3 regions of the Mycobacterium avium subsp. avium genome follow, and region 3 is predicted to be linked to each of the others. Evidence: predicted binding sites of a transcription regulator. Region 3 holds the regulator's gene; each other region holds the start of a gene.

Region 1 (3,413 bases), 1.4 Mb from region 3:
TACCGCCCCTGGCCCGCCGGGTGGCCCCACCGCGCCCGGAGCGCCCGGCGCTCCGGGAGGTCCGGGCGGCCCGGGAGGACCGGGCGGTCCAGGTGGCCCGGGTGGCGGCGGGTTGTTCGGCAGGAAGCTCACCGCGGGGCCGGTTGCGGTGCCCGGCATCGCGTGGGACACGGTTGCCGACGCGACCCCCGCGCCGAGTGCTCCGCTGACAGCCAGCGCAGCCACACCGGCGCCGAGCGCTGCCAGTGGGCGGCGCGCGATCACAAGGTGAATCTTTCGGTCGTCCATATGTGTTTCCCCCAATGTCGATTGGATGGACTCCCGTCGGCTACCCGGCGGATCGGCACCAAAACGACCACCGGAAAAACTCCGGCAATCCCTTCGCCCGGGGGCCGACACCGGCTTGACGGCCGATCGCCGCGTCCGTCAATCGTTTTCGGGCGGGTCGGGATCGCCGCGCAGCAGCTCGTCGGGATGGTGTGCCCGGTTGGTCTGAGGTGGCCCGTTGCCGTCGGTCCAGGCCAATCGCCCATCGTCGCCGACACTGGTGCGCCACTCGCCCCGGCTGACCGCGCCATGGTCGGGACCGCAGGCGAAAAACAGCTTGTCCGCGTCGGTCCGGCCGCCGTCCGCCCAGTCCGGCGCATGATGCACTTCGCAGTGGTAACCGGGCTCAAGGCAATTGGGTCGGGTGCAGCCGCGGTCACGGGCATAACAGATGAGCCGCTGATCCGCGGTCGCGACGCGCTTCTGCCGCCCCAGATACAAGGGCCGGCCGGTGTGCTCGTCGAACACCGCCAGATAGTGAATTGCCTTGGTTGCCATGCGAATCAGGTCCGGCATCGGCAATCGTGAACCGCCGCCCGTCAGCGCCGGCGCCGGCATCGGAATCGACGGGTCGGCCACCGCGCGCGCGGCCTGGTCGAGCTCGGCCAGCGTGGTGCTGGCGATCACGGTGACCGGATGGCCGCGATGCACGCCGAGACCGCCCGAGGCGATGGCGACTTCCAGGCCGAGCTTGAGCGCGTCATGGCAACGCTGCGACGGCGTGCGCTCATCGCGTGCCCGCGGATCGCCGCCGCCTTCGGGTTGGTGACGGCCGGGCCGCACCGCCGATGCGACGGCCTCGAAGTAGGCGCGGGTCTCGGGATCCAGCAGCCCGGACAGCCGCGACATCCCGTCGACGCCCTGCGGCCCCAGGTGCAGACCGCGGCGGCGGGCGCGATCGACGTCGCTGAACTCGCCGTCGGGATTGAGATAGTCGGCGATTCGCCGGCCCAGCTTGGTGATCACGGCGGCATCGAGTTTGGCCGCATGCCGTACCAGCGTGCGCTCAGCGTCCGACGCGGCGGAGCGGGGGACCGCACAGGGCAAGGCATCGACCGCGGCGCACACCGCCCGGATGTGGTCCTCGCCGACCGCGCCCGAGGCGACCGCCGCCGCCAATGCCGGCAGCTCGGGGTCCAGCGGCGGGCCGGTCAGCGAACGGCGCGGTCGGATGCGGGCCGCGAGCGCGAAGCGGCGCCGGAGTTCTCCCGGGCTGACGCGCAGCCGCGCCCACAGCATGGAGCGCGCCACCGGCAACGACCCTGCCTCGTCGGGAGGGTCGGCGATTTCGCCGAAGAAGCGGTACATCAGCCCCCGATTGGTGCGGTCCTGGGTTTCGAGTCGTTCGGCGACGTCGATCCGAAAGCCAGTGCCGACCAGATCCGACGACGTCCGCCGCAGCACGTCGTGGGCAGCGTCGATCGCGTCGAGCGCGGCGCCGATGCGCTGCCGCGCCTGTTCCGATGACAGGAAAACGCCCACGCCACCACCGTATAGAACAAATGTTCGAACAGAACCGGTCCGCGGCCAATCTGTGGATGAACCGCCAACTGTGCATAAGCGGTGCGGGCGGTTCTGGCCCCGGGACCGCCTGACGTGCAAGTATGAGCAAAGCCAGTGCCGCACCAGCGGCAGGCAACCGGTCGAGTGGTGTGCCGATGCCCGGGATGGACAAGCCGACGGGGCGGGTCGTCGCCCTGATCGTTCTGTTGCTCGTGGTCGCCGCCGCCCTGCGCGGGTACCTGCCCGCCCAACACGACGCGACGCGCAGCGAGGCGGGCGGCCGGGCGGCGCTGGGCCTGGTGGTGGCCATCCTCGCGGTGACGCTGGCGCTGATCGCGGTCGCGATCGTCGCGCGGTTGAAGGACCCGCGGGCGCCGGCCCCGCCCGCCGGCGCGCTGTCGGAGACGCTGGGCGCCGGCAGGGGCCGCCCGACCTGGCGGGTGTTGCTGATCGGGCTCGGCGTGATCGTGGCCTGGCTGCTGATCGTGATGCTGTTGGCCCGGCTGTTCGCGTCGCACGGGCTCGCGCCCGCCCCGCCGCCCGGCACCGGTGCGTCGCCGCCACCGCACCCGGCGGCACCCCCGGCACCGCCGCCGCAGCACCCGCAGCGTCCGCGCGACGGGTCGCAGGACACGCTGGGCATCCTGCTCGCCGGCACCGTCGCGATACTGTTGATGGTCGTCGCCTCAGCGGTGGCCGGCGCGCGGCGCCGGTGGCGGTCGCCGGCACCGGCTGTCCCCGACGAACCGGCCGAAAACCCGGCGCCGCAACCACATTCGGAGTCGCTGGCGCGTGCGGCCGAACGCGGGTTGGCCGAGATGGCCGACCTGCGCCGCGACCCCCGCGAGGCCATCATCGCCTGCTACGCCGCGATGGAACGCGAACTGGCGCACGTTCCCGGTGCCGTGCCGCAGGACTTCGACACCCCCAGCGAGGTGCTGGCCCGCGCGGTGGAACACCATGCGCTGCACGCCGACAACGCCGTCCAGCTGGTGAACCTGTTCACCGAGGCGCGGTTCAGCCCGCACGTGATGAACGAGGGCCACCGCGACGTGGCGGTGCGGGTGTTGCGGCTGGTGCTCGACGAACTGGGGAGCCGGAGTGTCGCATGAAAAAGACTGTGGCCCTGGGTCTTTGCTTGATCATCGGGATCGAGCTGCTGGCGCTGACCCAGCACGACCGCCGGCTGGTGCTGACGGCCTCCGGCGTCGGGCTGGCCCTGGTGCTGCTCAGCCTGCGGCGTGCGCTCGGCCGCGGCGCCGAACGCGAATCCGAGCACGACGCCGACGATCTCGGCGATTCACTGCGCCGCTGGCTTGCGGCCACCGAGACGACGATCCGGTGGTCGGAGTCCACCCGGGCCGACTGGGACCGGCACCTGCGCCCGATGCTCGCCCGCCGCTACGCGATCGCAACCGGCCAACGGCAAGCCAAGGACCCGGCGTCCTTCCAGGCGACCGGGCAGATGCTCTTCGGCGCCGAACTGTGGGAGTGGGTCAACCCCAACAACGTCACCCGCACCGGTGGGCGTCAACCCGGCCCGGGACGCGCGGCGCTGGAAGAGATTCTGCGAAAGCTGGAGC
Region 2 (3,413 bases), 1.1 Mb from region 3:
CTCCTCGGCCGCCTCGGCGCCCAGCTCGATGCCCAGGATGCCGGCCGAGCGGGCCAGCACCTGCTGCAGCTCGGCCGGCTCGTAGAAGTCCATGTGCGCGGTGAAGCCGAACCGGTCCCGCAGCGGGCCGGTCAGCGCGCCGGACCGGGTGGTGGCGCCGACCAGGGTGAACGGCGCCACCTCCAGCGGGATCGACGTCGCCCCCGGGCCCTTGCCGACCACCACGTCGACCCGGAAGTCCTCCATCGCCAGGTAGAGCATCTCCTCGGCCGGCCGGGCGATGCGGTGGATCTCGTCGATGAACAGCACGTCGTGCTCGACCAGGTTGGACAGCATGGCCGCCAGGTCGCCCGCGCGTTCCAGCGCCGGGCCGGACGTCACCCGCAGCGACGAGCCCAGCTCGGCGGCGATGATCATGGCCAGCGACGTCTTGCCCAGCCCCGGCGGGCCCGACAGAAGGATGTGATCGGGGGTGCCGCCGCGGTTCTTGGCGCCCTCGATGACCAGCTGCAGCTGTTCGCGCACCCGCGGCTGGCCGATGAATTCCCGCAGCGAGCGGGGCCGCAGGCTGACGTCGATGTCGCCTTCACCGGGAACCAGGGCGCCCGAGACGTCGCGGTCCGACCAGTCGGCGTCATGGGCGGTCATCTGCGCCGCTCCTCCTCATCGCTTCGCTCTGCATCGTCGTCGGCGGCGGTCATCTGGACTTCCCGAGCAGCGACAGGGCGGCGCGCAGCGCGCCTGAGGTGCCGGCTTCGGGCTCGGCGGCCAGCACCTTGTCGGTGGCCTCCTCGGCCTGCTTGGCGGCGAAGCCGAGGCCGACCAGCGCCTCGACCACCGGGCCGCGCACCGCGTGGCCGTTGCGGGCCGCGCCCGCCGGCGCGCCCGCGGCCCCGGCCGCGCCGATCTTGTCGCGCAGCTCCAGCACCATCCGCTCGGCGCCGCGCTTGCCGATCCCGGGCACCCGGGTCAGCGCGGCGACGTCGCCGTCGTGCAGGGCCTGGCGCAGCGCGCCGGCGTCGTGCACGGCCAGCGTCGCCATCGCCAGCCGCGGGCCGACGCCCGACACCGACAGCAGGGTCAGGAACAGGTCGCGGGTCTCGGCGTCGGTGAAGCCGTACAACGTCATCGAATCCTCGCGGACGATCATCGCGGTGATCAGCCGGGCCTGCGTCCCGGTGCGCAGCGTGGACAGCGTCGAGGGCGTCGCGTTGACCCGGTAGCCGACCCCGGCGGCCTCGATCACCGCATGGTCGAGCGCCACCTCGAGCACCTCGCCGCGCACCGAGGCGATCATCGCGCGGCCCTCAGCGTGGCGTCCACCTTGTCCTTGTATTTCTGCCGCTGCTGGGCCGCCAGCGCCTCGGCCCGCGCCATCCGGGCGATCATCGGCGCCCGCCAGCAGTGGCAGATGGCCAGCGCCAGCGCGTCGGCGGCGTCTGCGGGTGTCGGTTTGGCTTGCAGCGCAAGGATTCTGGTGACCATCGCGGTGACTTGGGCCTTGTTGGCGGCGCCGTTGCCGGTCACCGCGGCCTTGACCTCGCTGGGGGTGTGGAAGTGCACGCCGATGCCGCGTTTGGCCGCCGCCAGCGCCACCACGCCGCCGGCCTGGGCGGTGCCCATCACGGTCGTCACATTCAGCTGGGAGAACACCCGCTCGATGGCCACCACGTCCGGCTGATGGGTGGCCAGCCAATGCTCGACCGCGTCGCTGATGCTCAGCAGCCGCTCGGCCAGCGGCGCTTCCGACGGGGTGCGCACCACGTCGACGTCCAGCGCGACGACGGTGCGACCGCGCCCGCTTTCCACCACCGACAGCCCGCACCGGGTCAGGCCGGGGTCGACGCCCATCACCCGCATTACCCGCTCCCACCTAGTAGAACAGCTGTTCGATAGCCTAGCGGCCGGCGCCGACCGGCCCGGGTAGGACACGCGGCGCGGGCGCCGATTCCCGGTCGAGACGTTACGGCGCCGCGGCCACCGAAAAGCTGTTAGCTTTAGCCCACGTTCGCTCGAGCAAGGTGGCAACGGAGGGGTTGGCGTGGGATCTCTGCTGGTCATGCTCGCCATCGTGCTGTTCATCGCGTCGATCGTGGTGCTCGTGGTGGCTTTGCGACGGCCCAAGCAACCCGCGCGCCCGGCCGGGCGGCCCGATCCGCTCGCCGCGGACGCGCTGCCGCAGTTCGGTCCGCGCCAACTCGGGCCGGGCGCCGTCGTCAGCTACGGCGGCACCGACTACATCGTGCGCGGCTCGGTCACCTACCGCGAGGGCCCGTTCGTGTGGTGGGAACACCTGTTGGAAGGCGGTGACCAGCCGCTGTGGTTCAGCATCGAAGAAGACGACGGGCGGCTGCAATTGGCCCTGTGGGTGACCCGCAAGGACCTCTCGCTGCGGCCCGGCGACAACTACGTGGTCGACGGCGTGACGTTTCACGAGTCCGAGCGCGGCCGCGCCTCCTACACCACCGAGGGCACCACCGGGCTGCCGGCCGGCGGCGAGATGGAATTCGTCGACTGCACCAACGCCGACGAGACGGCGCTGCTGTCGTTCGAGCGCTGGGCCCCGGACATGCCCTGGGAGGTGTCGACGGGCAGGCCGGTGTCGCCCGGCGAGATCACCGTGTATGCCGCGCCGCCACCGAGTTCGGCCTGACGCGCAGAAGGTCAACCCGGTGCCCCTTCATCAGCTCGCCGTGACCCCCGCGGACGTGTCCGGGGAGAAGCTGGGCCTGGCGCTCAACGCGCCGGTGCCGGCGCCGCTGGTCAGCCACCGGCTGGACCATCCCGGCGGCGGCGCGCTGTTGCTCGGGGTGCTGGGCGCGTCGCACGTCGTCGCGGTCGAGCATGCGTTCTCCGAGGAAATCTCGTGTACCGCACGCAGTTTCGGCGCCGACCTGCCCGAGCGCGCCGAGGCGCCCGGCTACCGCCTGCGCTCCCGCTCCGACGCCCGTGACGAGGCGAGCTTTCGCCGGCTCGCCGACGACCTTCGCGACCGGTGCGCGCGCCGGCCGGGCTGGCTGGGCGGCAGCTTCCCCGGCGACGGCGCCGCGCTGACCGTGCTGGCCGCCCGGCCCGACGGCGCCGGCTGGCGCTGGCGGACCTGGCACCTGTATCCCGACCGCCCCGCCGGCCGCGGCGGGACCGTCGTTCGCACCGCCAGCCGGTGGCATCCGTGAGCCGCAACCGCCTGTTCGTCATCGCCGGCGCCCTGGCCGTCGCCGCGGTGGTGTGCCTGGTGACCGGAATTATCTTGCTGCAGAAGAACATTGCGTCCTATGTGGCCGGCCACTACCACGAGTACGCCCGCGACGTGAACGGCACCCGCTACCAGTGCACCGGCTCGCCCGAGCAGGTGGCCGACACGCTGTCCGAGTACGCCGAGCCCGCGGCGCGGGCCGACGACAACAAGACCG
Region 3 (3,413 bases):
CCGCCAGCACCGCGGTTTCCACGGTGGTGAAACGCCGTCCGCACTCGGGGCAGGAGCGGCGCCGCCGGATGGCCTGGCCTTCGTCGGTTTCCCGCGAGTCGATCACCCGGGAGTCCGGATGACGGCAGAACGGACAGTGCATGACTGCTCCTTCACCGTGCCGACGACCGGGTACCGCAGGACTTCGAGCGTACCTGCGCCGACGGCGCCACGGCTAACGGAGCCACCGGGCCTCGGGGCCCGCCACCGGCAACAGTGGCATCGGGTCCCGGAAACGTTGTGGCACAAGGAGTTCAGCCGACGGGAGCGATCAACGTCTGGCCGGCAACCAACGTGGGCGAGTTCAGGTCGTTGAGCTCGCGGATGCGGTCGGCGACCTGGGCGGCCGGCGCGTCGGGTGCCACCCGGTGGGCGACGTCGGACAGCGACTCCCCCGGGTCGACCCGCACCACGGCGAGCCGGTCCGGGACGTGGGCGGCCGAGCTCGGCGCGTCGCCGTTGAGCACCTGACCGACGTTGGCGACCAGACCCAGCCACAGCGTGATCGCCCCCGCGGCCAACGCCAGCCCGACCGTCGTCACCCAGGTGACCGAGCGCCGCCGGTGCGGGGCAACCGACATGGCCACCCCGGTGCCGTGGTAGCGGGTCGCCGCCCCGGCGGGCCGGACCGGCCCCGGCCGGCGTGGACGGGTCAGCCCGTCGCGGCCGTACCGAACGCCCTGAACCGGTCCGTTGACCGGACGCCGAAGACTGCTCGGACGCGGCGCAAGCGTATGGATGACTGTCATCTGCGTTCCTCCGGTCAACTAGCTCTCGCTCGTGTGTTCGACTCTAATCGCTTGTGTGTTCGAAACCCGAACATTTGAGCGAAGCGTGTCGCACGAGCCAAACGCTAGATCACGCCACCGACAACTTCGTCGGCCTTACCACTGTCATGCAGATCAGGTACCCGGTCTACGCAAAAGTTACACATGTGTGATTCCGCAGTTGTAGGGTCTTTAGGCCCCAGGCGGGCTCCGTGGCCGGCACCGGGGTCGGGCACGACACGCCAGTCGAACACATGTTTGATTCTCGTCGGCGATGGGGTTACATTCGGTGCCATGGACGACAGCAACGACAGTTCATCAGCCGGACCGGACGGCCGGCTGCACGCCGTGGATCCCTCGCTGACCGAACGGCAGCGCACCATCCTGAACGTCATCCGCGCCTCGGTGACCAGCCGCGGCTACCCGCCGAGCATCCGGGAGATCGGCGACGCCGTCGGCCTGACGTCGACCTCCTCGGTGGCCCACCAGCTGCGCACCCTGGAACGCAAGGGCTATCTGCGCCGCGACCCCAACCGGCCGCGCGCGGTCGATGTCCGCGGCGTGGACGACGACGTGGCCGCGCCCGCCACCGAGGTGGCCGGCTCCGACGCGCTGCCCGAACCCACCTTCGTCCCGGTGCTCGGGCGGATCGCGGCCGGCGGGCCCATCCTCGCCGAGGAGGCCGTCGAGGACGTCTTTCCGCTGCCGCGCGAGTTGGTCGGCGACGGAACGCTTTTCCTGCTCAAGGTGGTCGGTGACTCGATGGTCGAGGCGGCGATCTGCGACGGCGACTGGGTGGTGGTGCGCCAGCAGCACGTCGCCGACAACGGCGACATCGTCGCGGCCATGATCGACGGCGAGGCCACCGTCAAGACGTTCAAACGCGCCGGCGGTCAGGTCTGGCTGATGCCGCACAACCCGGCGTTCGACCCCATTCCCGGTAACGACGCGACCGTGTTGGGCAAGGTGGTCACGGTGATCCGCAAGGTGTGACGCCGGTCAGTCGGCCTTGGTGAAACCGTTGGCCTGCGCGACCTCTTCGCTGGACAGCCACAGCTCGGGCAGCGTGTCCCGGTACAGGTCGCTGCCCGGCGTGTAGTACAGGCCGTAGCGAGCGCTGGCCTTGATCGGGTAACCCTCCGGCGCCTGGTAGGGGTCCTCCAGCGGCAGGTGGATCGTCGGCCGCCCGTCCGGGCCGGCCAGACCGTTCTCCGAGGCGTCCTCCTCGTCCGCGGCGGCGTGCCGCCCAGACCGCGGTCGGGTCCCGGCAACACCGGCGTCGACGGCACCGCCGGCGGCCTCCGCCGCCTCCTCCGGTCCCGGCTGCGGTTCCGGGCGCTCTTCGGGCTGCGCTTGCGGCGCGGCCAGCTCGGCGTATTCGTCGTCGGCCTCGGCGGCCGGGATGCCGCCGGTCACGGCGTCGGCGTCGGGCGGGGTGTGCGGCACGGCGAGGTCGGGATACTCGTCCTCCCGATAGCCGACATCCGGGTAGTCGACCTCGGCGTAGTCGGCGTCGGCGTAGGCGGCGTCGTCGGCGGTCTCGGGCTCGGCGACCTCCGGGACGGCGTCGGTGTAGTCGGTGTAATCGGCCTCGGCGGCGGGATAGTCGGCTTCGGCGAGCATCTCGTCGGAGACCACCGGGATCGAATCGGTGTCGACCGCGTCGGGGTCCTCCTCCTCGAACCCGTACCCGCCGTCGGCGGGGGCCTGGCGCTGCCAACTGACCCGGGCGGCGACCCCGGACCCGGCCGGCGGCTCACCGGACGGCGGCGCGCCGAAGTGCTCGGTGGCCACGTCGGCGTCGTCGTGTCCCCACTGCCCCTCGGCCGCGTCGTAGCCGTGGTCGACGCCGTAGCCGGTGGCCTCGGGCCCGGGCCGGCGGCGGCGCCAGACGAACAGCACCCAGATCAGCAGCACCAGCAGGACCGCGACCGGGATCGCGGCCATCAGCCACCACCAATGCCAGCTGAACTTCTTGGGGTGGGCCGGCATGGCCGAACTGCTCGGCTGGTTCTGGCCCGAGATCTGCAGGCCGGACAGCAGCGGCGCCAGGTTCGACGGGTCGGTGCTGAACGTGTTCTTTGCCCGGTTCCAGGAGATCTTGCCGCCGGTGAACTGCTGGGAGATCACGTCGCCGTCCACGGCCTGGTCGCCGACCGGCGCGCCCAGTTTGCCGGCCGGAGCGCGGAGTTTGTCCCAGGCGGCCCGCATCGCGCCGCGCACCACGAAGGCGCCGTGGTCGGCCGTCCAGAAGATCACCGGCTTGTCGGGGGCCGAGAAGGTGGCGATCCGGCTGGACGGCCCGATGCCGCCGTCGGTCTCGTTGGTGGTGGGGAATCCCAGGTCGCTGCCGGCCGGCCCGCCCAGCGACTCGTATTTGGCCAGGATGTCGCTCTCCAGCGCGTTCGCCCCGGTGGCCGGGGTGAAGAACACCTTGCCGCCGGCGAAGTTCTGCACGATCCCGTCGCCGCCGACCGGGGTGGGTCCGCCCTGCTTGGCGCCCAGCGGGCCGCCGGGCCCGCCGGCCGCGCGCCAGGCCGTGTTGATGGCGGCGGTGGGATCGATGGCGACCTGCAGACCCTTCAACTGGTCGGCCAACCCCGGCGG

The links. Region 3 encodes LexA, which represses DNA repair genes until DNA is damaged. Its sites were predicted from a motif close to CGAACANNTGTTCG; they were not measured.
Region 1: MAA44156_RS03170 (HNH endonuclease signature motif containing protein) is a predicted target of LexA. The motif match lies at 1,823-1,836, and genes of this name have one in related genera.
Region 2: ruvC (crossover junction endodeoxyribonuclease RuvC) is a predicted target of LexA. The motif match lies at 1,879-1,892, and genes of this name have one in related genera.

Annotation. Positions count from the first base shown of each region.
Region 1 is NZ_CP046507.1:635,953-639,365, forward strand. It holds gene MAA44156_RS03170 (HNH endonuclease signature motif containing protein) at 427-1,809, opposite strand; gene MAA44156_RS03175 (DUF4129 domain-containing protein) at 1,995-2,942, shown strand; gene MAA44156_RS03180 (hypothetical protein) at 2,939-3,413, shown strand, end outside.
Region 2 is NZ_CP046507.1:963,939-967,351, reverse strand. It holds gene ruvB (Holliday junction branch migration DNA helicase RuvB) at 1-648, opposite strand, end outside; gene ruvA (Holliday junction branch migration protein RuvA) at 698-1,297, opposite strand; gene ruvC (crossover junction endodeoxyribonuclease RuvC) at 1,294-1,860, opposite strand; gene MAA44156_RS04870 (DUF4178 domain-containing protein) at 2,042-2,653, shown strand; gene MAA44156_RS04865 (DUF2617 family protein) at 2,673-3,176, shown strand; gene MAA44156_RS04860 (DUF4247 domain-containing protein) at 3,173-3,413, shown strand, end outside.
Region 3 is NZ_CP046507.1:2,076,991-2,080,403, forward strand. It holds gene nrdR (transcriptional regulator NrdR) at 1-142, opposite strand, end outside; gene MAA44156_RS09620 (LysM peptidoglycan-binding domain-containing protein) at 294-788, opposite strand; gene lexA (transcriptional repressor LexA) at 1,101-1,799, shown strand; gene MAA44156_RS09630 (LGFP repeat-containing protein) at 1,806-3,413, opposite strand, start outside.